Regions from separate parts of the Pantoea sp. X-Soil-ISGK-285 genome, predicted to be linked through region 2. Evidence: predicted binding sites of a transcription regulator. Region 2 holds the regulator's gene; each other region holds the start of a gene.
The links. The regulator CRP, encoded in region 2, controls carbon source genes, mostly activating them, when cyclic AMP is high. The targets are predictions, from matches to a motif close to ATGTGANNNNNNTCACAT.
Positions count from the first base shown of each region.

Region 1 (3,174 bases), 1.6 Mb from region 2:
GGTTCGTTATGAAAAATATCAATATGATGGTCGTGGCGGCGGTGCTAAGCGGTCTGTCATTTGCCAGCGTAGCGGCCCAGCAGGTCAGCAGCACACCGCTGGATCAGCAAAAAATCGGTGTCATCAGCGCAACGGGCAGTACTAATCTGCTTTCGCTGGAGCAGCAACTGTCAGAAAAGGCCAGCGATGCAGGAGCAAAGTCTTTCCGCATCACTTCGACCTCTGGCAGCAACAACCTGCATGGCACAGCCGTTCTTTATAGATAAAATGAGCAGTAAATAACCCTGAACAGGCTTCAGATAACCCGCTTATCTGAAGCATTTTTTTATTATCCGTTACTGCGTAACTGTGGATAACGACGGAAGATATAAACACACCAGAGTAACGCCACCAGGCCAATCATCCCGCCGACATTGCCGACTTCCGCCATGCTCAGATGCAGGCTGACCTGATTACCCAGCAGCGCACCCGCGCCGATACCGATATTGTAGATACCGGACATCAGCGACATCGCCACATCCGTGGCATCCGGTGCCAGCGACAACACCCGCACCTGCATACCCAGTCCGATCATCATCATCGCCATTCCCCAGACAACGCATAGCGTTGAAATAGCCGCAGGGCGAACGGCAGCAAAAATCAGCAGGCCCATGCACAGGGTGATCAGCGCGATGGCCGCAATCAGCAGTCCGGAGGGAAACTTATTACCGAGTGTGCTGAACAGTACGCTACCCACAATGCCCGCAGAGCCAAACAGCAGCAGTAGCAGGGTGGTGAAGTTGCCACTGGAATGGGCCACGGTTTGCATAAAGGGCTCGATATAGCTGTAAGCGGTGTAATGCGCGGTAACGACCAGCGTCACCAGCAGATACATGCTGACCAGCGCCGGACGGCGAAACAGCATCGGCACACTGCTCAGCGAGCCGGTATGTTCACTCGGCAGACGCGGCAGGATGCGCACCAGCATAATCATCAGCACCAGTGCCGAAAGGCCAATCGCGCCGAAGGTCGTACGCCAGCCAAGATACTGACCGACCACGCGGCCAATCGGCACGCCCAGCACCATCGCCAGCGCGGTACCGGTTGCCAGCATACTTAGCGCCTGAGTTTTCTTACCGGCCGGAGCGACGCGAATCGCCAGCGAGGCGGTGATCGACCAGAACACCGCGTGAGACAGGGCGATACCCACGCGTGACACCATCAGCGAACGGAAATCCCAGGCAACGGTAGAAAGAACGTGGCTGACGATAAAGATCAGGAACAGCACACCCAGCAGCAGTCGTCGCTCAATATTGCGGGTCAGCAGCATCAGCGGCAGTGAGAGCAGTGCAACCACCCAGGCATAGATGGTCAGCATGATCCCGACGTCAGCCGTCTGCATTGAAAAGTCAGCAGCGATGTCAGATAACAGGCCAACCGGCACAAATTCGGTGGTATTAAATACAAAGGCGGCGATGGCCAGCAATACCACGCGTAGCCAGGCAGTTTTACGTGAAACAGTAGTTGGTTGCATGAGGAGTCAAGTCAGTCAGTACAGCGAATCGGATGTGGCAGAAACATCCAGCGAAAGTGACCTGCGTCACAAATTACTGACCATTGTAGTGAATAAAGCGGGAAGAGAAACCTTATAAACGCCTTTTAATGCTGAAATTTTTTTATCGCCCCATCACAGGGCGATAGCCTGAGGTTATTGACCGCGACGCCGGGCGGGCATCATTCGCAGCAGAGTATTGTCTTTAAGCAGATAGTGATGGAACAGTGCGGCAGCAGCATGCAGTCCGATCAGCCAGTAACCCAGCGGTGCCAGGGTTTCATGCCAGCCAATCAGCATATCCGCCATATCAAAGTCAGGTTCAGGCGCGACCGGCATGCTGATGCCAAACAGCCACCATTCCCGACCTTTAAGATAACGCGATGTCAGGCCGAGGATCGGCAGAGTGATAAACAGAGCATAGAGCAGGGTATGAGTCAGATGTGCCAGCCCGGTTTGCCAGCGCGGCGGAGCGGGAGTAATGGGCGGTGTGCGATGCCGGGTGCGTAAAAAGAGGCGGGCAAGCATCAATACCAGGATGGTCGCGCCGGCGCTGAAATGGGTAATGATCATGGCATAACCCTGCCAGGATCCGCGCTGTGCAAAACCGCGCAGTTCAATGGTGGCGTAGGCCGTCACCACCAGTAAAAAGGTGAGCCAGTGAAGGGCTATCTGAGCGCGCGCAAACTTATCCCGCATTGTGCATTCCATTAAAGAGAATCAGAAAGATTAACATAACGGAAAACAGCGGTAATTCTTAACAAATTAGCGCAGCGGGAAAAATTTTTTCCCCCTTACCATGTGGATCAGATTAACGCGAAGCCGGGGTGTGCTTCAGGGCCACGCTGAGCTGGGTGGCCTGCTGGTCAACATTTTTGAGTGGACAACAATTTTCACAGCCGATTGCGCCAGCATAATATTTTTTAGCCTGCAGGATGGCGGCATTCACATGGTAAAAACTGCCCAGAAACATACGGTTATCGATGTCGGGAAGATGGGGGCAGCCTGCGGCATGAACCACATGATTATTGTTATATCCTGACTGTTTATTGACGTAGTAGTAGAGAGCCACAGGCGTTCCTTGTTGCCGTGTTAAAAGGCAAAGCAGATGAATTATTACAATAAAAACGATTATAGCGGGAAACCTGCGTTTTGTTTGCTGTGGCTCTGAATAGCGCGTTTATTGTGATAAACCGCCAGGCCCGCAGGAGAAGCCAGGCCTGGCATGAGAAGACGTTCTCAGAGTTTTTTACTGTGCAGACGCCAGGCAACCAGTAACGCCAGGATCAGCAGGACGCTGATAAACAGCGTAATCCCGCTCCAGCCAAAGTTATGCCAGAACACGCCACCCAGCGTACCCGCGACGCTGGAACCCACGTAGTAGCTGAACAGATAGAGCGAAGAAGCCTGGCCTCGTGCCCGGCGTGCCCGGGGGCCAATCCAGCCGCTGGCAACCGCATGGGCGGCAAAAAAACCGGCGGTGAACAGCATCATCCCTGGCAGGATCAGCCAGAGGGAGTTGAAGGCGGTAATCAGCAAACCCAGCAGCATGATGGCGGTAGCACCCAGCATCACAGGACCCCGACCCAACCGGTTGGTCAGCGCGCCCGCCTTAGGCGAACTCCAGGAGCCGGTGAGGTAGA
Region 1 is NZ_AP035938.1:2,125,570-2,128,743, reverse strand. It holds gene bhsA (multiple stress resistance protein BhsA) at 9-266, shown strand; gene AC6I8B_RS10175 (sugar transporter) at 329-1,513, opposite strand; gene cybB (cytochrome b561) at 1,688-2,230, opposite strand; gene AC6I8B_RS10165 (hypothetical protein) at 2,343-2,603, opposite strand; gene ynfM (multidrug efflux MFS transporter YnfM/SxtP(Kp)) at 2,771-3,174, opposite strand, start outside.
Region 1: a site for CRP is predicted at 1,568-1,585, ahead of AC6I8B_RS10175 (sugar transporter). Genes of this name have one in related genera too.

Region 2 (3,174 bases):
TCGCCAGCATGATCAGCAGTACCAGCGACTCTGGCACCGCCATGCGCAGCGTGGCAGCCGCGATCACCAGACCGGCAAAAGTGCCCAGCGCCCGGTGCTGAATGCGGACACGGGTAGCGCTGTAGCCGTTCTGGCTGACGAACATGATGGTCATCAGGATCCAGTAGGGTTTGGGGATGTTGAAGAACAGAGCCAGCGCGCTGCCCAGCATCAGCATCACCGCAAAGCGGCCGGCAGTGCGCAGGGCCGATGAGCGGAACGAGAGATAACTGCGCAGCGCCGGTAACAGCGGCAGACGGCGCTGGCGGTCAGCCATCAGATCGCGCTGATAAAGGGGTTTCTGGGTGCGCAGAACCCGCGCGATGCGGTTGAAGTGGTAAAGGCAGAAGTTACCCACCGGATTGTCGGGATGCTGATGGGCGATTTTCTCCAGCGCGCCGAGCTGTTTATCCATCGCAAAGCGATCGGGTAGCTGGTGATAGAGAATGTTATCCGCCAGCACCCGCAACCGGGCCGAGATGGTTTTGGCATTCCAGCGGATCACCGCTTCGGCGTGGCTCTGTTCGACCAGCTTCTGCACCTCTTCCGGCCGATGCAGGCTGACCGAGATATGTTCCTGCAGATCCAGCGCCACCTGAAAGGCGCGCGTCAGCCGTTTATGGCTGTGATCGCGGCTTGCCGACAGCATATGCATCTGCTGATAACAGGTGTTAATCAGATCGACCACTTTCTGCTGACGAGCCAGCAGCGGCGGCAGCGCCTTTTCCGGATCGGTCAGCTGCGTCAGCAGGGTATATTTTGCGTCGCAGTAGTTAGCCAGCTCGCGGTAGATCAGGCTCAGGCTTTCGCGCATCGGCTGCTCTTTCCACAGCCAGAACCAGAACCAGTTAAAGAGCCCGTACCATAGCGTGCCGCCGATATAGAGCAGCGGGGGAACATAGATTGGCATGCGGCCAATCAGGCTCAGGGTAAAGATGGCGGCAATCAGGGTGCCGGGCAGCAGACGGCCATGCAGCGGGCTGATCTCCCCGGTAACGCCGAGCAATAAGGGCATAGCAAACAGGATCAGCGGCAGCGGAATAGCATGCAGGGTGAGCCACTGCATCAGAAAGCTGCCGAGGGCAAACAGGCTGCCGCCAACAATCAGGCGTTTGAAGAAGCGTTTATGCGGGGTATCCAGACCGGCGATGTTGCAGCAGGCGGGCACTAATGAGAACAGCAGACCTTTTTGCAGGTCGCCAGCCAGCCAGCCCAGCGCCACCGGCAGACAGAGCACCAGCGTTTGCCGCAAGGCGTAGTTAACTTCAGGATGGTAAATAATTCGACGCCACATCGGCCCAACACAAACAATAACGGCGTGATGTTGCCATCACGCCGTGGGTGACAGGAATTAGCGGGTGCCGTAAACGACGATGGTTTTGCCGTGTGCGGAGATCAGGTTCTGATCTTCCAGCATCTTCAAAATACGGCCCACGGTTTCACGTGAACAACCAACAATCTGGCCAATTTCCTGACGAGTGATTTTAATTTGCATGCCGTCGGGATGCGTCATGGCATCTGGCTGCTTCGCCAGGTTGAGCAGGGTCTGTGCAATGCGTCCGGTTACGTCGAGGAAAGCGAGGTTACCCACTTTTTCAGACGTCACCTGCAGGCGACGCGCCATCTGCGATGAGAGTCGCATCAGGATGTCAGGGTTAACCTGGATCAGCTGACGGAATTTCTTGTAAGAAATTTCCGCCACTTCGCACGCGCTTTTCGCACGTACCCAGGCGCTGCGCTCCTGGCCTTCTTCGAACAGGCCAAGTTCACCAATAAAATCGCCCTGATTCAGGTAGGAAAGAATCATCTCTTTGCCTTCTTCATCTTTAATCAGAACCGCAACGGAACCTTTCACGATGTAGTAAAGCGTTTCTGCTTTTTCACCTTGGTGAATCAGCGTACTTTTGGATGGATACTTGTGAATATGGCAATGGGACAGGAACCATTCGAGTGTAGGGTCTGTTTGCGGTTTGCCGAGAACCATTCGCTATTATCCTCTGTTGTAATCGTGCCCAAAATACAGGGGGCAGTTTTCCCTGTCAGGCGGTGAAAGCTTCAAGCGTTTCCATTTCAGGAAATTATTCGGGCCGCATCAGGCGCAGTGCGCATCATCCTTCCCGGCTTCGTCATCGGGTGACGAAAAATATTTTCAGCACTGTTTGTAGCACAGCTTTTGCCGACTGTCTTCTGTTGTCTCGCTTCAGCTACGGGCGGATTTCTCTGGATTGCTGTTTACCAGGCGAAAGCGTACTCTGGCGACAAAACAGCGTATTCCGGAGCAAAAATCATGCAGGCAAGAGTGAAATGGGTAGAAGGGCTGACATTCCTCGGAGAATCCTCATCCGGCCATCAGATACTGATGGATGGAAATTCGGGTGATAAAGCGCCCAGCCCAATGGAGATGGTGCTGATGGCGGCGGGCGGATGCAGCGCGATTGACGTGGTATCAATTCTGCAAAAAGGCCGAAACGATGTGGCTGATTGTGAAGTAAAACTGACCTCAGAACGTCGTGAAGAGGCGCCGCGAATCTTTACGCACATCAACCTGCATTTTATCGTGAGTGGCAAAGCCCTCCAGGATAAAGCGGTCTCACGCGCTGTGGATCTTTCTGCTGAAAAATATTGCTCTGTGGCCATCATGCTGGGTAAAGGCGTCAACATTACGCATAGCTATGAAGTGATTGAGCTGTAGTAGCCGCAGGGGTTATTGCAGACCTGCTAACTTCACTTCCAGTATCTGATGCAGGTTGCTTTAGGACTGTGCCTGGGCCGGGAATCCGCTTTGATACTGTGCCTGCGTATTGAACAGGGTCAGAGCGGTTTGTGTCGGTCCGCTGTCAGACTGTGCCTGCGCTGGGAACCGGGTCAGATCGGAAAGTCGCTTAAGCCAATCCCTGGCCGCTCGGCCCGCGCCGTCCCTGGCGCGGGACGCTTTCCTCTTCTGACCCGGTTCCCTGCGTGTTAAGCTTTTTCGCTGCTGTCAGATTCATCCTGCATTGGCATTGGCATTGGCATTGGCATTGGCATTGGCATTGGCATTGGCATTGGCATTAGTCTGGAAAGGCCCTTTTGGCCTCTTACTCTATTCGTTTGCCTTCCATCAGCCGCTTCACCAGCGGACCCATGATCAACTCC
Region 2 is NZ_AP035938.1:3,714,126-3,717,299, reverse strand. It holds gene AC6I8B_RS17605 (YccS/YhfK family putative transporter) at 1-1,333, opposite strand, end outside; gene crp (cAMP-activated global transcriptional regulator CRP) at 1,391-2,023, opposite strand; gene AC6I8B_RS17595 (OsmC family protein) at 2,327-2,731, shown strand; gene AC6I8B_RS17590 (phosphoribulokinase) at 3,117-3,174, opposite strand, start outside.

Region 3 (3,174 bases), 340 kb from region 2:
GACTTTACCCAGCGCTTCCAGTTCTGCAGAGAGCAGCGGGCCAGCACAGGCGATAGGGGCAAATTTGCCGACGCCGTGGGTAGAAGCCTGTGCGCGGTGCGCAGTACCAAAGGCGTCCATCACAAAGACGTCGCACAGAGCAGCATATTTTTTAGACAGCGCTTCGTCATCTTTCTTTTCGCCTTTGTTAAAGCGAACGTTTTCCAGCACAACCAGTTCGCCAGCGCCGACTTCAACGCCATCGAGGTAATCTTTTGCCAGGGTCACGGTGGTGCCGCTAAGCTTGTCTTTCAGGTAGTTAACTACCGGCAGCAGCGAGAACTCTTCATTGTATTCACCTTCGGTCGGACGACCCAGGTGAGAGGTAACCATTACTTTCGCGCCCTGTTTCAACGCCGCTTCAATGGTTGGCAGAGAAGCACGGATACGTGCATCAGACGTCACTTTACCTTCTTTAACCGGTACGTTCAGATCGGCACGGATCAGAACGCGTTTACCAGCCAGATCCAGATCGGTCATCTTAATTACAGACATGGTGAATCCTCTCGTTGATTCTCATAAGTTTTGCCAGACGCATACCGCGTCTTACCTGAAACCGCTTGCGGCCATCGCTAACGTCGTGTCGAGCATTCGGTTAGCAAAGCCCCATTCGTTGTCACACCAGACCAGGGTCTTGATAAGGTGTTGACCGCTGACCCGCGTTTGTGTTCCGTCCACAATGGCACTGTGCGGATCATGGTTAAAATCTACTGAGACTAACGGTAATTCCGTATAGTCAACTATACCACGAAATGTCCCTTCTGCCGCGCTTCGCAACAGGGTGTTAACTTCACACGCCGTCACCGCCTGATGCACAGAAACGCTGAGATCAATGGCCGTCACGTTAATCGTCGGGACGCGAACGGCTATCGCCTCGAAGCGATCGTTGAATTTCGGAAAAATACGGGTAATGCCAGCCGCCAGGCGAGTGTCCACCGGGATGATCGACTGACTGGCTGCACGCGTACGGCGCAGATCGCTGTGATAGGCGTCGATCACCTGCTGATCGTGCATCGCCGAGTGGATCGTGGTGACGGTGCCGGATTCGATACCAAACGCATCATCCAGCAGTTTGATCACCGGGATAATGCAGTTAGTGGTACAGGAAGCGTTGGAGACGATGCGGTCACTGGCGGTGAGTGACTGCTGGTTAACGCCATACACCACTGTGGCGTCGAGATCGTTTCCGCCGGGATGAGAGAAGAGCACTTTTTTGGCGCCAGCCTGAAGATGCGCTTCGCCATCAGCGCGTGAGCCATAGACGCCGGTGCAGTCCAGCACCACATCCACGTCGAGTTCACGCCACGGCAGATCGGCAATGGCTGCACGGTGCAAAATGCGCAGGGTATCGCCACCCACCCACATTACATCGCGCTCCTGGCGGACATCGAAAGCAAAACGGCCATGGCTGGTATCGTATTTCAGCAGATGCGCCATACCGGTGGCTTCTGCCAGCTCGTTAATCGCGACCACGGTGATCTCTGCACGTCGGCCCGTTTCATACAGCGCGCGCAGGACGTTGCGTCCAATCCGGCCAAAACCATTTATCGCTACCCGTACCGTCATTTCTCTCCTGCCACGTCAGACTGAAAAAAACGTGCCGTTAGCCTGAGCGTTTCACTGCATTTTGTACAGGAGATTCTTACCCGGCATTGTCCGAAACCAGGGCGATTTGCCTGGCGACTGAAACGGTTCAGCTACAATAATAGAAGGAAGGAATAACAGGAATGATTGTGATCAATCTGGCTGCTTAAATTTGGATCTGCGTCACAAATTAAGGCAAAAGGCGGTTATTACTGCAGGAATAAAAAAATAAAAGGGACGAAAATCTCGTCCCTCTGTTTTTACAGCCGGGCGGGAACAGGCCCGCCTGACCGGTTTTACGCCAGCAGCGCTTTCGCTTTCGCGACGACGTTGTCGACGGTAAAGCCAAACAGTTCGAACAGCTGATCGGCAGGTGCAGATTCGCCGAAGCTGGTCATGCCCACGATAGCGCCGTTCAGGCCGGTGTATTTGAACCAGTAATCAGCGATGCCCGCTTCGATTGCGACGCGTGCGCTGACCGCTTTTGGCAACACGGATTCACGGTACTCATCACTCTGCTTGTCGAAGGCATCCGTTGATGGCATAGAGACCACGCGCACTTTGCGGCCTTCGCTGGTGAGTTTGTCCCAGGCACCGACAGCCAGCTCAACTTCGGAACCGGTGGCGATCAGGATCAGCTCAGGCGTGCCATCGCAATCTTTCAGCACGTAACCGCCGCGCGCTACGTTAGCCAGCTGTGCCGTGTCACGATCCTGCTGCGCCAGGTTCTGACGGGAGAAGATCAGCGCAGTCGGGCCATCTTTACGCTCAATGGCATATTTCCACGCCACCGCGGATTCAACCTGGTCACATGGACGCCACAGGCTCATGTTTGGCGTGGTGCGCAGGCTCGCCATCTGTTCAACCGGCTGGTGCGTCGGGCCATCTTCGCCCAGACCGATAGAGTCGTGGGTGTAGACCATGATCTGACGGATCTTCATCAGTGCCGCCATACGCGCTGCGTTACGCGCATATTCAACAAACATCAGGAAGGTCGCGGTGTAAGGCAGGAAGCCGCCGTGCAGCGCCAGGCCATTGGCGATTGCGGTCATACCGAACTCACGCACGCCGTAGTGGATGTAGTTACCCGCAGCATCTTCGTTGATCGGCTTAGAGCCAGACCAGATTGTCAGGTTGCTGGGTGCCAGATCGGCTGAGCCGCCCAGGTATTCCGGCAGAATTTTACCGAAAGCTTCAATAGCATTCTGTGAGGCTTTACGGCTGGCGATCTTCGCCGGGTTCGCCTGCAGCTGCTCAACGAACTTCTGCGACTCTTCCTGCCAGTTAGCTGGCAGTTCGTTGCTGACGCGGCGTTTAAACTCGGCAGCCAGTTCAGGATGAGCCTGTGCGTAAGCGGCGAATTTCTCATTCCATGCAGACTCTTTCGCCTGGCCCGCTTCTTTCGCGTCCCACTCAGCGTAGATATCAGAAGGAATTACGAACGGCGCGTGGGTCCAGCCCAGCTGTTTGCGGGTCAGTGCCACTTCATCATCACCCAGCGGTGCGCCGTGTGAATCATGGGTACCGGCTTTGTTCGGTGAACCAAAACCG
Region 3 is NZ_AP035938.1:3,372,433-3,375,606, forward strand. It holds gene pgk (phosphoglycerate kinase) at 1-534, opposite strand, end outside; gene epd (erythrose-4-phosphate dehydrogenase) at 586-1,605, opposite strand; gene tkt (transketolase) at 1,920-3,174, opposite strand, start outside.
Region 3: a site for CRP is predicted at 1,795-1,812, ahead of epd (erythrose-4-phosphate dehydrogenase). Genes of this name have one in related genera too.

Region 4 (3,174 bases), 430 kb from region 2:
TCGCGGCCAGACCGTAAGGCGTACCGCGACCAGTAGTAAACACCTGCAGGGTGATACCGGATGCCAGCTGCTGTGTACCGCAGACAAAATCACTGGCGGGCGTGGCCGCGTAGATCAATCCGCGTCGCGTGGGCCGCTGGCCGGGCGAGAGCACTTCAACAATGGCGCTGCGTCCCGATTTTGCGATCGAGCCAAGCGCTTTTTCCACTACGTTCGCCAGCCCGCCTTTTTTATTGCCCGGCGACGGGTTAGCGCTGCGATCGGTCTGGCCCTGGTCGAGGTAATTATCATACCAGGCCATCTCCTCCAGTAAGCGCTTACCGACTTCCTGATTAATCACCCGCGGCGTCAGTAGGTGAATCGCATCACGCACTTCAGTGACTTCGGAGAACATCACGGTGGCACCGCAACGCACCAGCAGATCAGAGGCGAAGCCCACTGCCGGATTTGCCGTCACGCCCGAAAACGCATCGCTGCCACCACACTGCATGCCGACAATCAGTTCTGCTGCGGAGCAGGTTTCGCGCTGGCGCTGATTCAGCCGCTGGAGATGACGCTCCGCCACCTGCAGAATCTCATTGACCATCGCGCCAAAGCCCACCAGCTTTTCATCCTGCAGACGCACGATGTCATGATCGTCCAGCGAAATCGCCTGCACGTCGGGGGTGCCAGTCAACAGACGCTCTGGCTGTAACTTTTCACAGCCGAGGCTGACGATCATCACTTCGCCGCCGAAATTCGCATTCAGCGCCAGGTTATGAATGGTGCGAATCGGCACGACCGCCGCCGGTGCGTTGATCGCCACACCACAGCCATAAAGGTGGTTCAGGGCAACCACACCATCCACGTTCGGATAGCGCGGCAGTAAATCCCGTTCAATGATCTGTACGACATGATCCACCACACCGGCCACGCAGTGGACGCTGGTGGTGATGCCGAGCAGGTTACGCGTGCCTACGCTGCCATCCGCATTGCGGTAACCTTCAAAGGTATAGCCCTCCAGCGGCGGCAAATCAGGCGGAACCTGAGTGGCTAACGGCAGACTCTCCAGCGGAGGGGCTTCCGGCAGCGCAACCAGTGACTCGTCAATCCAGCTGCCCTGGGCAATATCCCGCAATGCATAGCCAATGACTTCGCCATAACGCACGATCTCTGCACCCTGATTAATCGCGCTCAGCGCCACTTTGTGGCCCTGCGGCACATGCTCTGTGAGGGTCAGGCCATCCGCAAACTGCGTACCGGCTGGCAGACCGAGGCTGTTAACCACAATCGCCACATTGTCGTGCTCATGGACTTTGATATAGAGCGGTTGTTCATCTGTTTTTGGGTTCATCGCTCACCTTCCCGTCTGTCGTACCGTACTTGTGCGGCACGCTGTAATGATCTGACCTGTCACGCCCTTGTTTGCCAGCTTCAGTATAGGGAGGCGGGGCGGGTCGCGCATTGTGCAAATGACCACCATTAAGGCAATTCGTCTCGCTGTTTTGGGTCGATTATCCAAAAGCAAGTGAAGACCCTCACAAACAGCGGGGGAAAGCGTTATCCGGGGCGGATTTTGCACGGGTATTTGCCACTTTCGTGAGCTATACCGCAGGCTTTTGTGCATCCGCAAGACAATCACTTCAATAAGGCGATTATTCCAGGGCGATGCGCCAATGTGATCGCCACAGGCTGTTCTTATACTGAGTTCCGTTAGCCAAAGTCAGGTTATCTGTCACGACGTATTATTCATCCGAAAGAGGTTGCCTGGAGTTATTACCGGCCGCGGCTGCCAGACGCCGGATGGATAAATAAAGTTTGCCAAAACAAAAAGATCGCCGTGTTTAACCCAACTTCTCTCTGATACCCAACGCGATGTGTATGCAGTCAGAGCGAATGTAGCTCACGCTATATTTCAGGAGTGCATCATGAATAGTTTCAGCCAGACCGCGGAAACGGTGCAGAAACGCACCAATGCCCGTTACTGGATTGTGGTGATGTTATTTATCGTCACCTCATTCAACTACGGTGACCGCGCAACGATTTCGATTGCCGGTTCGGCGATGTCAAAAGATATTGGCCTCGATTCGGTCGGACTCGGCTATATCTTCTCTGCCTTCTCATGGGCGTATGTTATTGGTCAGATTCCGGGCGGCTGGCTGCTTGACCGCTTCGGCTCAAAACGCGTCTATTTCTGGAGCATCTTTACCTGGTCGCTCTTTACCTTTTTGCAAGGGTTCGTCGATCTGTTCAGCGGCTTCGGCATCATCATGTCGCTGTTTATTCTGCGCTTCCTGGTGGGACTGGCCGAAGCGCCCTCTTTCCCTGGCAACAGCCGCATCGTCGCGGCCTGGTTTCCGGCGCAGGAGCGCGGCACGGCCGTGGCGATCTTCAACTCGGCCCAATACTTCGCCACCGTTATCTTCGCGCCTATCATGGGCTGGCTGGTCTCTTCCGTGGGCTGGGCGCACGTGTTCTGGTTCATGGGCGGCCTGGGCATCATCCTCAGTTTCATCTGGCTGAAAGTGATCCACGACCCCACCGATCACCCTGGCGTGAATAAAGCCGAACTGGAGTACATGGAGCAGGGCGGTGCGCTGATCAACATGGATGTCAAAAAGGATAGCCGCAAAGTGAGCTGGAGCGAGAAGTGGTTCCAGATCAAACAGCTGCTGACGTCACGCATGATGCTGGGTATCTACCTCGGTCAGTACTGCGTTAACGCCTTAACCTACTTTTTTATCACCTGGTTCCCGGTCTATCTGGTACAGGCGCGCGGCATGTCGATTCTCAAAGCGGGCTTTATTGCCTCGATTCCGGCGGTGTGCGGCTTCCTCGGCGGCGTACTGGGCGGGGTGATCTCCGACTGGCTGATGCGTAAAACCGGCTCGCTGAATATCGCGCGTAAAACACCGATCGTGCTCGGCATGCTGCTCTCTATTTCGATGGTGATGTGTAACTACACCGATACCGAATGGGTGGTGGTGTTCTTCATGGCACTGGCGTTCTTTGGTAAAGGCATCGGTGCGCTGGGCTGGGCGGTGATGGCAGATACCGCGCCGAAAGAGATCAGTGGCCTGAGCGGCGGTCTGTTCAACATGTTCGGTAACTTCTCTGGCATCGTGACGCCTATCGCCATCGGTTACATCATCGCCACCAGCGGCTCCTTTGAAGGCGCGCTGATCTATGTCGGTA
Region 4 is NZ_AP035938.1:3,288,814-3,291,987, reverse strand. It holds gene garD (galactarate dehydratase) at 1-1,333, opposite strand, end outside; gene AC6I8B_RS15515 (MFS transporter) at 1,908-3,174, shown strand, end outside.
Region 4: a site for CRP is predicted at 1,506-1,523, ahead of garD (galactarate dehydratase). Genes of this name have one in related genera too.